Regions from separate parts of the Dorea sp. 210702-DFI.3.17 genome, predicted to be linked through region 1. Evidence: predicted binding sites of a transcription regulator. Region 1 holds the regulator's gene; the other holds the start of a gene.
The links. Region 1 encodes NrdR, which represses ribonucleotide reductase genes. Its sites were predicted from a motif close to CACAANATNTTGTG; they were not measured.
Positions count from the first base shown of each region.

Region 2: a site for NrdR is predicted at 3,235-3,248, ahead of nrdD (anaerobic ribonucleoside-triphosphate reductase). Genes of this name have one in related genera too.

Region 1 is NZ_JAJCNB010000008.1:12,367-19,024, forward strand. It holds gene LI149_RS06340 (NUDIX domain-containing protein) at 1-826, shown strand, start outside; gene trxA (thioredoxin) at 930-1,241, shown strand; gene LI149_RS06350 (nicotinate-nucleotide adenylyltransferase) at 1,231-1,905, shown strand; gene arcC (carbamate kinase) at 2,003-2,932, opposite strand; gene LI149_RS06360 (YlmC/YmxH family sporulation protein) at 3,096-3,335, shown strand; gene nrdR (transcriptional regulator NrdR) at 3,444-3,905, shown strand; gene truA (tRNA pseudouridine(38-40) synthase TruA) at 3,902-4,636, shown strand; gene LI149_RS06375 (exodeoxyribonuclease III) at 4,701-5,453, shown strand; gene LI149_RS06380 (alanine--glyoxylate aminotransferase family protein) at 5,740-6,658, shown strand, end outside.
Region 2 is NZ_JAJCNB010000010.1:63,916-70,573, reverse strand. It holds gene LI149_RS07390 (PolC-type DNA polymerase III) at 1-3,123, shown strand, start outside; gene nrdD (anaerobic ribonucleoside-triphosphate reductase) at 3,363-5,552, shown strand; gene nrdG (anaerobic ribonucleoside-triphosphate reductase activating protein) at 5,651-6,145, shown strand; gene LI149_RS07375 (YitT family protein) at 6,245-6,658, shown strand, end outside.

The DNA of each region.
Region 1 (6,658 bases):
GATTGTGACATTTGTATCCGGAAATGGTGTGACAGAGTATATGCATCTGTTTACTGCTGATGAATTCGAAGGAAAACCCATAGCATGCGATGAAGGTGAACTGGAATGGGTGAAAAAAGAGGACGTGTTGAAACTAAATATCTGGGAAGGCGACCGGATATTTTTACGGCTTCTTGCAGATGAAGAGCCATTCTTCTCACTGAAGCTTGTCTATGATGGCCATGATACACTGGTGTCAGCAGTGTTGAATGGAAAGCCAATGGAGCTTTTTGATATTTTAAATCCAGACGGCAGTAAAACCGGAATTGTGAGAGAGCGAGTGGTTGCGCACCGTGAAGGAAGTCTGCATGCGACAGTGCATATGTGGATTGTGCGTCCGAATGAGAAGAGTGGTTATGACGTTCTTTTACAGAAGCGCAGTCAGACAAAAGATTCCAATCCAGGCAGCTATGATATATCCTCCGCAGGACATGTGGACGCCGGAGATGAGATCCTTGAGTCAGCCATTCGCGAGCTGAAAGAAGAACTTGATATTGAGGCAAAACCGGAAGAACTTCATTATATAGGTGTACATTACGGAGCATTTGAGGCAGAATTTTATGGGAAAATGTTTCGGGACAGAGAACTTAGTTCAGTCTATGTATACACAGAACCGGTGGAGATTGAAAACCTCAAATTACAGAAAGAAGAAGTGGAAGCGGTTCGCTGGATGGATTACGAGGAGTGCAGGCAGAAAGTTCATGACGGCACGATGCCGAACTGTATTTACGAAGATGAATTTCGGATGGTCGGGGAATACCTTGACAGAGTAAGTGTCGGCCGTTAAGATGAAGTCAGAGAAAATATAGTACAGACAGGCTGCACAAAGATGCAGTTATAAAAAATGAATCTGTGCAGATAATGAATAGATGAAAGGAAGGTAAGCATATATGGCAGTTGTACATGTAACAGGAGATACATTTGAACAAGAAGTATTGAAAGCAGAAGGAAAGGTACTGGTTGATTTCTGGGCCGGCTGGTGCGGACCATGTCAGATGCTTGGACCGGTTATTGAAGAAGTGGCAGCAGAAGTAGATGACGTAAAGATTTGCAAAGTGGACGTAGACCAGTGCATGGATCTTGCAAGACAGTATAAGGTTGTGTCCATTCCGATGCTTGTTGTATTTGAAAACGGAGAAGTGACAGGAAAGCAGCTTGGACTGATCAGTAAAGAAGAAGTATTACATTTAATTGGAAAATAAAAAGGAAACGGGTATACAAATGACAAGAACGGGAATTGTAAATGGAAGATTTCAGGTGCTTCACCTGAAACATATGGAGTATATTCTTGCAGCAAAGATGCGTTGCGACAAATTATATATCGGAATCACGAATCCGGATGGAGCTCACACGCGGGATACGGTGCATGATGAGAACAGAGGAACGAAAGCAGGGAATCCATTGACCTATTTTGAGCGGTGTGAAATGATCCGCGGTGCAATGGAAGAATTTAATGTGCCTGCGAAAGAGTATGATTTTATTCCATTCCCGATCAGCATGCCGGAGTATATCGCACAGTATACACCAAAAGAAGCAGTATACTATGTAGGAATGTTTGATGCCTGGGATGAGGAAAAGTACAAGATTTTACGAAGCCTTGACCTGGATGTGAATATTCTTTGGAGAAAAACGGAAGAAGAGAAAGGAATTACTGGATCAAAAGTACGAGAGCTTATCGCCACAGATCAGGAGTGGAAACAGTTTGTTCCCAAAAGTGTGTATCATTATCTGACAGAAAATGAACTGGACAAGCGTGTAAAGCGTCTGGAACTTATGAGGATTGAAGAAAAAAAGGCCATTGAACAGATGAACATTGCAGAGGCAGTGGAACGTCTCGAAATGATGGAATCCCAGGATATGGATTAAAGGAATAGACAAAAAAGTATGGTTGATAACAATTGAGAGAGATTTTGTTATCAACCATACTTTTCTTTTAAAAACATTTTTAAATTCAAGATGGAATCTAACGAATCAATGTTCCGGTCTTTCCTTCCAGCGCCTCGTTTAATTTATCGTAAGAAGTGATGAGTGCACTTCTGCCTTCTCTGCCTTCTACAAAGTTTACGGAAGCATTGAATTTCGGGAGCATGTTGTAAACTCCAAAATGTCCTTCTTCCATATATTTTTTAGCCTGATCGACTGTAATTTCGCCAAGGTCTTTTTCATCGGCACGTCCCATATGGATCTTAACTTTTTCAACACTTGTCAGAATGATCAACATATCAGCATCTGTCTCTTCTGCCATCTTACCGGCAGTCAGATCTTTTTCAATCACAGCGCTGGCTCCTTTGAGATGATTGTCCTGCTCAAGTACCGGAATTCCCCCACCGCCACATGCGATAACAACCTGATCTGCATCTAACAGGGCTTTGATTGCATCAATCTCGACAATGCTGACTGGATTCGGTGCAGATACGATTCGACGGAATCCCTTTCCCGGCTCTTCCACGATATAATTTCCCTTTTTCCGCTCCAGATTAGCTTCTTCTGCATTCAGATAACGGCCGAGAACTTTGGTTGGTGTATAGAATGCCTCATCATAAGGATCCACAACAACACTGGTAAGAATGGTACTGACTGTGCGGAAAATCCCGCGGTCTAAAAGCTCTTCGCGAATGCTGTTCTGGAGATCATAACCGATATATCCCTGACTCATAGCTGAACAGATACACATAGGTGCTGCTGTATAATCTTCATGCTGCTTTGCAAACTCATTCAATGCGGTATGTATCATTCCGACCTGAGGTGCATTACTGTGTGTAATAGCTACTTGATATCCGTTCTGGATGAGATCGGCAATTACTTTCGCTGATTTTTTCACTGCCTCTAACTGTTCCGGCAATGTTGTTCCAAGTGCCCGGTGTCCTAAAGCGACAACAACTCGTTTCTTCATAGTATAGCCTCCTGCTAAAAGTATTCTACCTTTAATCATACATGAGTGGGTTAAAATTGGCAAGATTTTAAGTGATTCTTGAAGAAAAAATCTGATAAATCCATGAAGGACCTCGACATTCTTACTGCATATATTATATTAAAAATATATGTGGATGATGAATATGCGCCTGAACGATTTTCAAGGAAAAGAAGTCATCAACGCCTGTGACGGTAAAAAATTAGGCTACATTGTAGATTTTGTCTTTGACGAAAAATGTGGACAGATCGAAGCAATCATTATTCCAAAGACATCAAAGTTCTGTAACTTCTTCTGTGACGGCTCCGAATATATCATTCCTTACAAATGCATTTGCAAAATCGGACCAGATGTCATACTGGTAGAAATGCATGAGAAAAAATAAGAAAAATTTAAGAAAAAGTCCGGGAAATGGGAGTAATAGTGGTTTGACTTCTCGTACGCCACAAGATATACTAATAAGGAAAGATTAGGAAAAGGAGCGCGAAAGAATATGAAATGTCCATATTGTGGAAATCCTGACACAAAAGTAATTGATTCCAGACCTGCAGAGGACGGAAGCTCCATTCGAAGAAGACGTGCCTGCGATATATGTGGGAAGCGTTTTACAACTTATGAAAAGATAGAGACAATCCCTCTTATAATTATAAAAAAAGATAACAACAGAGAACAGTACAGCCGTCAGAAGATTGAAAACGGAATTATCCGGGCATGCTATAAGCGTCCGGTGCCGACAGAGAAGATCCAGCAGGCGGTGAACAATATAGAGACAAAGGTATTCAGTCTGGAAGAAAAGGAAATTCCGAGCAGTGTGGTCGGCGAACTTGTCATGGACGAACTGAAAGACCTGGATGAAGTAGCATATGTAAGATTTGCATCTGTATACCGTGAATTTAAAGATGTGAATACTTTTATGGACGAGCTAAAGAAGATATTAGATAAGGAAGAAAAATGAGAACATACAAATTAACAATTTCTTATGATGGCACCCGCTATCAGGGGTGGCAGAGACAGGCGACGACAGATAATACAATTCAGCATATATTAGAGTGGAGCATTGGAAAACTGGTCGGATACAGAGTCCGTGTAGATGGCTCCGGGAGAACTGACGCAGGGGTTCACGCACGTGGACAGGTTGCAAGCGTACAGCTCTCCAAGCTTTACGATGTAAAGGAATTGAAGGATTCCATTAATAGATATTTACCGGAAGATATCCGGATCATGAAAGTGGAACTGATGAAAAATGGGTTCCATGCGAGAAAAAGTGCAAAAGGCAAGAAGTACGAATATTATATTGACTGCCGAGAAAAACCAGATGTATTTTCCAGAAGATATTGCTATCATTATCCACATAAGCTGGATATCGAAGCAATGCGCGAGGCAGCAGATTATATGATTGGACCGAAGAATTTTACAAGCTTTACGGATGACAGTGAGAATAAGGATCCAGTCCGCAGGGTTACCAACATTAAAATTGTAAGTAATGGAGAAAAGCTCCGTATTACTTATTATGGAACCGGGTTTATGTATCATATGGTCCGGATTATGACAGGCACACTTCTGGAGGTCGGAACAGGAGAGCGTGAAGCCTCTATGATTCCGGTCGTCATTGCAGCAGAAGACAGAAGCCTGGCAGGATTTCTGGCACCGGCAAGGGGTCTGTTTTTAAGAAAAGTGTATTACTAATGCCGTTACTGTCAATTTTGAAAATGGAAGACAAAAATAGAAGACAAGAACACAGGAGACTAAAATGAAATTTATATCATGGAATGTAAATGGTATTCGTGCATGTGCCGGAAAAGGATTTATGGATTTTTTTCAGGAGACGGACGCAGACATTTTCTGCATTCAGGAGACGAAGATGCAGGAAGGACAGCTTGAACTGGACACACCGGGATATCATCAGTACTGGAATTATGCGAAGAAAAAAGGTTATTCGGGGACAGCAATATTTACCAAGCAGGAACCAATCAGCGTAAGCTACGGACTTGGAATCGAGGAGCACGACCAGGAAGGGCGTGTGATCACATTGGAGTTTGAAGATTTTTACTTTATTACTGTGTATACACCAAACTCCCAGAGCGAGCTTGCAAGACTGGATTATCGTATGAAATGGGAGGAAGATTTTCTTACATACTTGAAAAAGCTGGAAGAGACAAAACCGGTTATTTTCTGCGGTGATCTGAATGTAGCGCATACAGAGATTGATCTGAAGAATCCAAAGACGAATCGGAAAAATGCCGGATTTACCGATGAAGAGCGTCAGAAATTCACAGAGCTTCTGAATGCCGGATTTGTAGATACATTCCGGTATTTTTATCCGGAGCAGACAGGTATCTACTCCTGGTGGTCTTACAGATTTAGTGCAAGAGCCAAGAATGCAGGTTGGAGAATTGACTATTTCTGTGTATCCGAGAGTCTGAAAGACAGACTGGAAGACGCGAAGATATTGACAGATATTATGGGATCAGATCATTGCCCGGTGGAATTGGATATAAAGTAACTTTAAATTTTAAAATGCGGTTTTGGGTTTTAACTCTCAAAATCGCATTTTCTCTTGAAATATAGGGAATTTGTGGGTATAATAATGTCATTAAAAAGAGGTTGAAAAATCCAATGGGGGGAACAAGCTTATTGGTTTTTTGCACCTCTTTTTTCGATATCAGGAATAAAATTTCCAATATCAGATGCTTTCAGAAGAATGTTTAAAAGCATCTTTCCAATGGATTTCTAAGAAAAAAACAGGAAAAAATAACAGAAACAACACATGAAAAGAGAGGATGACAGACATGAAATTTAAAGAGATTAATCCATCACCACGCACACTTATGACACCGGGACCAGTTGAAGCAGATCCTCGCGTACTTCGCGCAATGGGCGCACACATTCTCGGACAGTTCGATCCGGAATTTACAGCACTTATGAATGAGACAATGGAGATGGAGCGCTATGTGTTCCAGACACAAAATAAAATGACATATCTTGTAGATACCACATCAAGAGGAGGTCTTGAGACAGTTCTGACAGGAGCAATCTGTCCGGGAGATAAAGTCTTGATTCCTGCATTCGGACGTTTTGGATATCTGCTTGCAGAGATTCTGGAGAGATGTGGAGCAGATATCACACTTCTTGAGAGAGAATGGGGAACTGTATTTGAGCCGGAAGAGATTGAAGAGGCATTAAAGAAAGACAGCTACAAAGCCGTTGCATTTATCCACGGTGAGACTTCTACATCTATGATGCAGCCATTGAAAGAGATTGGTGAAATCTGTGAGAAATATGGTGCACTTCTGATTGTAGATGCAGTTGCAACACTTGGTGGAGCAGAAGTACACGTTGACGACTGGAAGTTATCCGCATGTATCTCCGGTACACAGAAATGTATTTCAGCACCTTCAGGTTCTGCACTGATTACATACAATGAGCAGATTGAAGAGATTGTTAAGAAGAGAAAGAAAGTAGAGAAAGGAATCCGTACAGCAGATGATGTAAACGGTTCACTTGCAGGAATCCCAAGTAACTATCTGGATCTTGCACAGCTTGAGGATTACTGGAGCCCAAGACGTCTGAACCATCATACAGAGGCTACAAGTATGCAGTATGCAGTACATGAAGCACTCCGCTGTATCGTGGACGAGACTCTGGAAGTAAGATGGGCAAGACACAGCCTCAATGACAAGGCTCTGTGTGCTGGTCTGAATGCAATGG
Region 2 (6,658 bases), on a different contig from region 1:
GATCTGGAGACGACGGGATTTAGTTCGGCAAAAGATAAGATTATCGAAATTGGTGCAGTTAAAGTTGAGAACGGAGAAATTACGGATAAGTATAGTACATTTGTGAATCCGAAGATTCCGATTCCATTTCGAATCACACAGCTTACAAGCATTACTGATGAGATGGTTATGGAATCACCGGAGATTGAGACAATTCTCCCACAGTTTCTAAAGTTCGTAGGAGATGCAGTGCTGGTAGCGCACAATGCCAGTTTTGATGTGAGCTTTATCGAAGAAAATTGCAGGCAGCAGGGCATAGAACCAGATTTTACTTCTGTAGATACGGTGGGACTTGCCCGTGTATTATTACCGACACTTTCAAAATTCAAGCTAAACGTTGTGGCAAAAGCACTGAATATTTCTCAGGAACATCACCATAGAGCAGTGGATGATGCCAGAGTTACCGCAGAGATTTATGTGAAATTTATTCAGATGCTGGAAGAACGTGGAATCGAGACACTGGATCAGATGAATCATTTTGGCGCGCACAACGCGGAAGCAATCCGTAAGATGCCGTCTTACCATGTCATTGTTCTGGCAAAGAATGATATTGGACGCGTGAACCTTTATACATTGATTTCCAAGTCACATCTGGAGTATTTTGGACGTCAGCCGAGAATGCCAAAGAGCGAAGTGTTAAAATACAGAGAGGGTCTGATTATTGGAAGTGCTTGTGAAGCAGGAGAATTGTATCAGGCAATACTGGGAGAAAAATCTGCAGAGCGGATTGCCAGAATTGTTAATTTTTATGATTATCTGGAAATACAGCCACTTGGAAATAACCGGTTCATGATTGATAGTGATCGTGTGGAGAAGGTTCAAAGTGAGGAAGATTTACGTGAGATTAACCGAGAGATCATCCGTCTTGGAGAACGGTTTGATAAGCCGGTCGTGGCGACCTGTGATGTGCACTTTATGGATCCGGAAGATGAAGTGTACCGCCGTATCATTATGGCAGGAAAAGGATTCAAAGATGCAGATCAGCAGGCACCGTTGTATTTGCATACGACAGATGAAATGCTGGAGGAGTTTGAATACCTTGGTTCAGCAAAAGCAAAAGAAATTGTCATTGACAATCCCAATATGATTGCGGATATGGTGGAAAAAATATCACCAGTCCGCCCGGATAAGTGTCCACCGGTCATTCCAGATTCAGATAAAACGCTTCGTGAAATATGTTATAACAAGGCACATTCTATGTATGGAGATCCGCTTCCGGAGATTGTTACAGAGCGTCTGGAACGTGAGCTTAATTCCATTATTTCCAACGGATTCGCCGTTATGTATATTATCGCACAGAAATTGGTGTGGAAATCTAACGAGGACGGATATCTTGTAGGATCCCGTGGGTCGGTAGGATCTTCTTTTGTTGCGACCATGGCTGGAATTACAGAGGTAAATCCATTAAGCCCACATTACTATTGCCCGAAGTGCCACTACAGTGATTTTGAATCCGAAGAAGTACGGGCTTACGCAGGGGGCTGTGGATGGGATATGCCGGATAAGGAGTGCCCGGTGTGCAAAACCAGGCTTGTAAAAGATGGATTTGATATTCCGTTCGAAACATTCCTTGGATTTAAAGGAAATAAAGAGCCAGATATTGATCTGAACTTCTCAGGAGATTATCAGAGTAATGCCCATAAATATACGGAAATCATTTTCGGAGCCGGACAGACGTTCCGTGCCGGAACGATTGGTACGTTGGCGGATAAGACAGCATTTGGGTATGTAAAGAACTATTTTGAAGAGCGGGGAACAAGAAAGAGAACTTGCGAAATTGACAGGATTGTTCAGGGATGTACCGGTATCCGCAGAAGTACCGGACAGCATCCGGGAGGAATCATTGTACTTCCTCACGGGGAAGATATCAACTCATTCACTCCGGTGCAGCATCCGGCAAATGATATGACGACTGATATTATTACGACACATTTTGACTATCATTCCATCGACCACAACTTGTTAAAATTGGATATTCTGGGTCATGATGATCCAACCATGATCAAGGCACTTGAGGCATATATCAGTTCGCCTGCTATGGAAAATGAGTACAATGAGACGGATCATCCATTTGTAGCAACAGATATCCCTCTGGATGATCAGGGGGTAATGTCTTTATTCCATGATACATCGGCACTTGGAATCACACCAGATGATATCGGGGGATGTCCGGTAGGATGTCTTGGAATTCCGGAGTTCGGAACGGATTTCGTAATCCAGATGGTAGTAGATACAAAACCACAGACACTTTCAGATCTGATTCGTATTTCCGGATTGTCCCATGGAACGGACGTATGGCTGAACAATGCGCAGGATCTGATCAAGAGCGGTAAGGCAACCATTTCTACAGCAATCTGTACCCGAGATGATATTATGACATATCTGATCAACAAAGGACTGGATAGTGAGGAATCCTTCACGATCATGGAGCGAGTGCGTAAAGGTACCGTTGCAAAAGGAAAATGTAAAGATTGGCCGGAGTATAAAAAAGATATGTTGGAACATGATGTGCCAGAGTGGTACATTGGTTCTTGTGAGAAAATTAAATATATGTTTCCGAAAGCCCATGCGGCAGCCTATGTCATGATGGCATATCGTATCGCCTATTGTAAGGTAAATTATCCGCTGGCATACTATGGAGCATATTTTGGAATCCGTGCAGATGCATTTTCTTATGAAATTATGTGTCAGGGCAAGGAAAAACTGCAATACTATATTGATGATTATACAAGACGGTCTGATTCTCTCAGTAAAAAAGAACAGGATACAATGAAGGACATGCATATTGTTCAGGAAATGTATGCGAGGGGATATGAGTTTCTGCCAATCGACATTTATCGCGCAAAAGCAACAAAATTCAGCATCATAGACGGAAAGCTGATGCCACCGTTTTCCAGCATTGACGGAATGGGAGAGAAGGCTGCAGAAGCGGTGGAGGAAGCGGCAAAAGATGGTCCATATCTGTCCAAAGATGATTTTAGAAACCGTACGAAAGCAAGTAAGACGGTTGTAGATTACATGGCAGATTTAGGACTTTTAGGAGACCTTCCGGAGTCCAATCAGTTGTCATTATTTGATCTTTAACAGACAAAATGGGCAAAAAATGGACAGAAAAAGGTATACTTATAAAAGTATGTTAAAATTAAAATAATGCTTTTCAAACGCCATATTTTGTAGTAATATAATGGGGCGGAACACAATATCTTGTGATTTTGAAGAAACTAAATAGTTTCTTAACGGAGTGAGTGTGAATTGTGGAACACAAGATGTTGTGGTGGATCCGAAAAGCAGAAGAACAAAGATATATAAGAAAGGCGTGAGACATGAAGATGTTAGTGAAGACGAAAGTAATCAAAAGAAATGGAGAGGAAGTCGGCTTTGATCTGGAAAAGATCGAGAATGCAATCCGCGCAGCTAATGAAGAAGTTGATAATATTTACAAACTGAATGAATTCCAGGTCCGGGCAATTGCAGATGATATTGCAGGACAGGTAAAAAAATCAACTCACGCTATACATGTAGAAGATATTCAGGATATGGTAGAGACTGGAATTATGGGAATGCGTGGCTATGAAGTGGCACAGAAGTATGTGCGCTACCGTTATAAACGTGAATTGGCAAGAAAGTCCAATACAACAGATAACGGGATCCTTGCACTGATTGATAACATTAATGAAGAAGTCAATCAGGAAAATTCCAATAAGAACCCAGTGATCAACTCCACGCAGAGAGATTATATGGCAGGAGAAGTAAGTAAAGACCTTTCCAAGCGTGTACTTCTTCCGGAAGAGGTTGTAGAAGCACATGAACAGGGAATCATTCATTTCCATGATTCAGATTATTTTGCACAGAAAGAGCACAACTGTGATCTGATCAATCTGGAAGATATGCTTCAGAACGGAACCGTCATCAGTGAGACAATGATCGAAAAACCACACAGTTTCTTTACAGCGTGTAATGTGACGACTCAGATTGTAGCACAGGTCGCAAGTAATCAATATGGAGGACAGTCTTTTACACTGGCACATCTTGCACCATTTGTGGATATCAGCCGTAAGAAAATCCGTAATATTGTTATCTCTGAACGTAAAGCATGTGGGGAGAGTCTGGATGAGGCAATCATTGACAAACTGACAGACTGCCGTCTGAGAGAAGAGGTAAAAAGCGGAATTCAGACAATCCAGTACCAGCTTATCACACTCATGACATGTAACGGACAGGCACCGTTTGTTACCGTATTCATGTATCTGGATGAGGTGGAAGACGGTCAGACAAGACAGGATCTGGCACTCATCATTGAAGAAGTATTAAAACAGAGAATGCAAGGCGTTAAGAATGAGAAGGGTGTTTGGATCACACCGGCATTCCCGAAACTGATTTATGTCCTGGATGAAGATAATATTACAGAAGATTCTAAGTACTGGTATCTGACAGAGCTTGCGGCAAAATGTACTGCAAAGCGTATGGTTCCGGATTACATTTCTGCAAAGATCATGAAGGAACTGAAAAAAGGTGAAGTTTATCCATGTATGGGATGCAGATCTTTCCTGACAGTAGAGGATTCTCAGATGCTTCCAAACGGAAAGCATAAATTCTACGGGCGTTTCAATCAGGGTGTTGTTACAATTAACCTGGTAGATGTAGCATGTTCCGCAGAAGGAGATATGGACAGATTCTGGCAGATTCTTGATGAGAGACTGGAGTTATGCCACAGAGCACTCCGTTGCCGTCATGAGAGACTTCTTGGAACTATTTCAGATGTGGCACCGATTCTCTGGCAGTACGGTGCATTGGCAAGACTGAAAAAAGGTGAGACCATTGATAAGCTTCTATATGGCGGATATTCAACCATTTCTCTTGGATATGCAGGCCTTTATGAGATGTGCATGCGCATGCTTGGAAAGACGCATACAGATCCGGAAGCCAGACCATTTGCAATGGCAGTTATGCAGAGGTTGAATGACAAATGTGCCCAGTGGAAAGCTGCTGAGAATATCAGCTATTCTGTATATGGTACACCGATGGAGTCTACCACATACAAGTTTGCAAAATGTCTTCAGAAGAGATTCGGAATCATCAAAGGAGTTACAGATAAGAATTATATTACGAACAGTTATCATGTACATGTATCTGAGCCAATCAATGCATTTGACAAGCTGGAGTTCGAGGCAGAGTTCCAGAAACTGTCACCAGGAGGAGCAATCAGCTATATTGAAGTCCCGGATATGCAGCAGAACATTCCGGCAGTCCTTTCTGTGATGCAGTTCATCTACGAGCATATTATGTACGCAGAATTGAATACAAAGAGTGACTACTGTGAAATCTGTGGTTATGATGGAGAGATTCAGATTAAAGAAGACGAAAGTGGAAAGCTTATCTGGGAGTGCCCGAACTGTGGGAACCGTGATCAGGATAAGATGTCAGTAGCCAGAAGAACATGTGGATATATCGGAACACAGTTCTGGAATCAGGGAAGAACACAGGAGATTAAGGATAGAGTCTTACATCTGTAAAAGCAAATTGCGGAGTTAAAGTATGAAATTTTACGGTTCCCGGATTTTGCATTAAAATTTGCAGATTAGTTGGAAAGAATAAAGGCTGGGAATTTTATATGAATTATGGAGAAATAAAAAAATATGATATAGCAGATGGTCCGGGAGTTCGAGTGACATTGTTTGTCTCGGGATGTCGTCATCACTGTAAAGGTTGTTTTAATGCAGAAACATGGGATTTTCATTATGGAAATCCGTATACTGAGAAGACGGAAAAAGAAATTTTGGATGCATTGAATCATCCATACATTGCAGGACTTACACTTCTTGGCGGAGAACCATTTGAACCGGAGAATCAAAGAGAACTTGTAAAGCTCTTAAAAAAAGTCCGGGAAATGTATCCAAAGAAGAATATCTGGAGTTATTCCGGGTATGTATATGACAAAGATCTGATACCAGGTGGAAGAGCCTATACAGAAGTCACGGATGAGATGTTGTCTTATATAGATGTACTGGTAGATGGTCCGTTTGTAGAAGATTTGAAGGATATTACATTACAGTTTCGGGGAAGCAGTAATCAGAGAATTTTAAATCTTCGTGAAATGAAATTATAATACAAGAGCAGATGCGAATTATAGAATATATAGTTTGTGTCTGTTCTTTTTTTGAGAGAAGCTATGATATCAGATGAAAGATAAGAGGAGGAAATGTAGATGTTAAAGAAAAAATTTGACTGGAAGGAATTAGGGATTGATCTTCTGGTGGATCTAGCAGCAGGAATGCTTGGCGCAGTTGGAATTTATAATTTTGCGCTGAATGCGAATTTCCCGGTAGCAGGATTTTCCGGAATTGCAATCATACTGTATCATCTGTTTAAGATTCCAGTTGGTGCAGGGATGATACTTCTGAATATCCCGGTCACCATTTTCTGTTACAAATATCTTGGAAAAACATTTTTCCTAAAGTCAGTAAAAACAACTCTGATTTGGTCGATATTGACAGATTATGTTGCACCGATGCTTCCGGTGTACAATGGGAACAGACTTCTGGCTGCACTTTGCATGGGTGTATTATGCGGAATCGGATTTGCGCTGATTTTTATGCGAGGTTCCTCTACCGGAGGACAG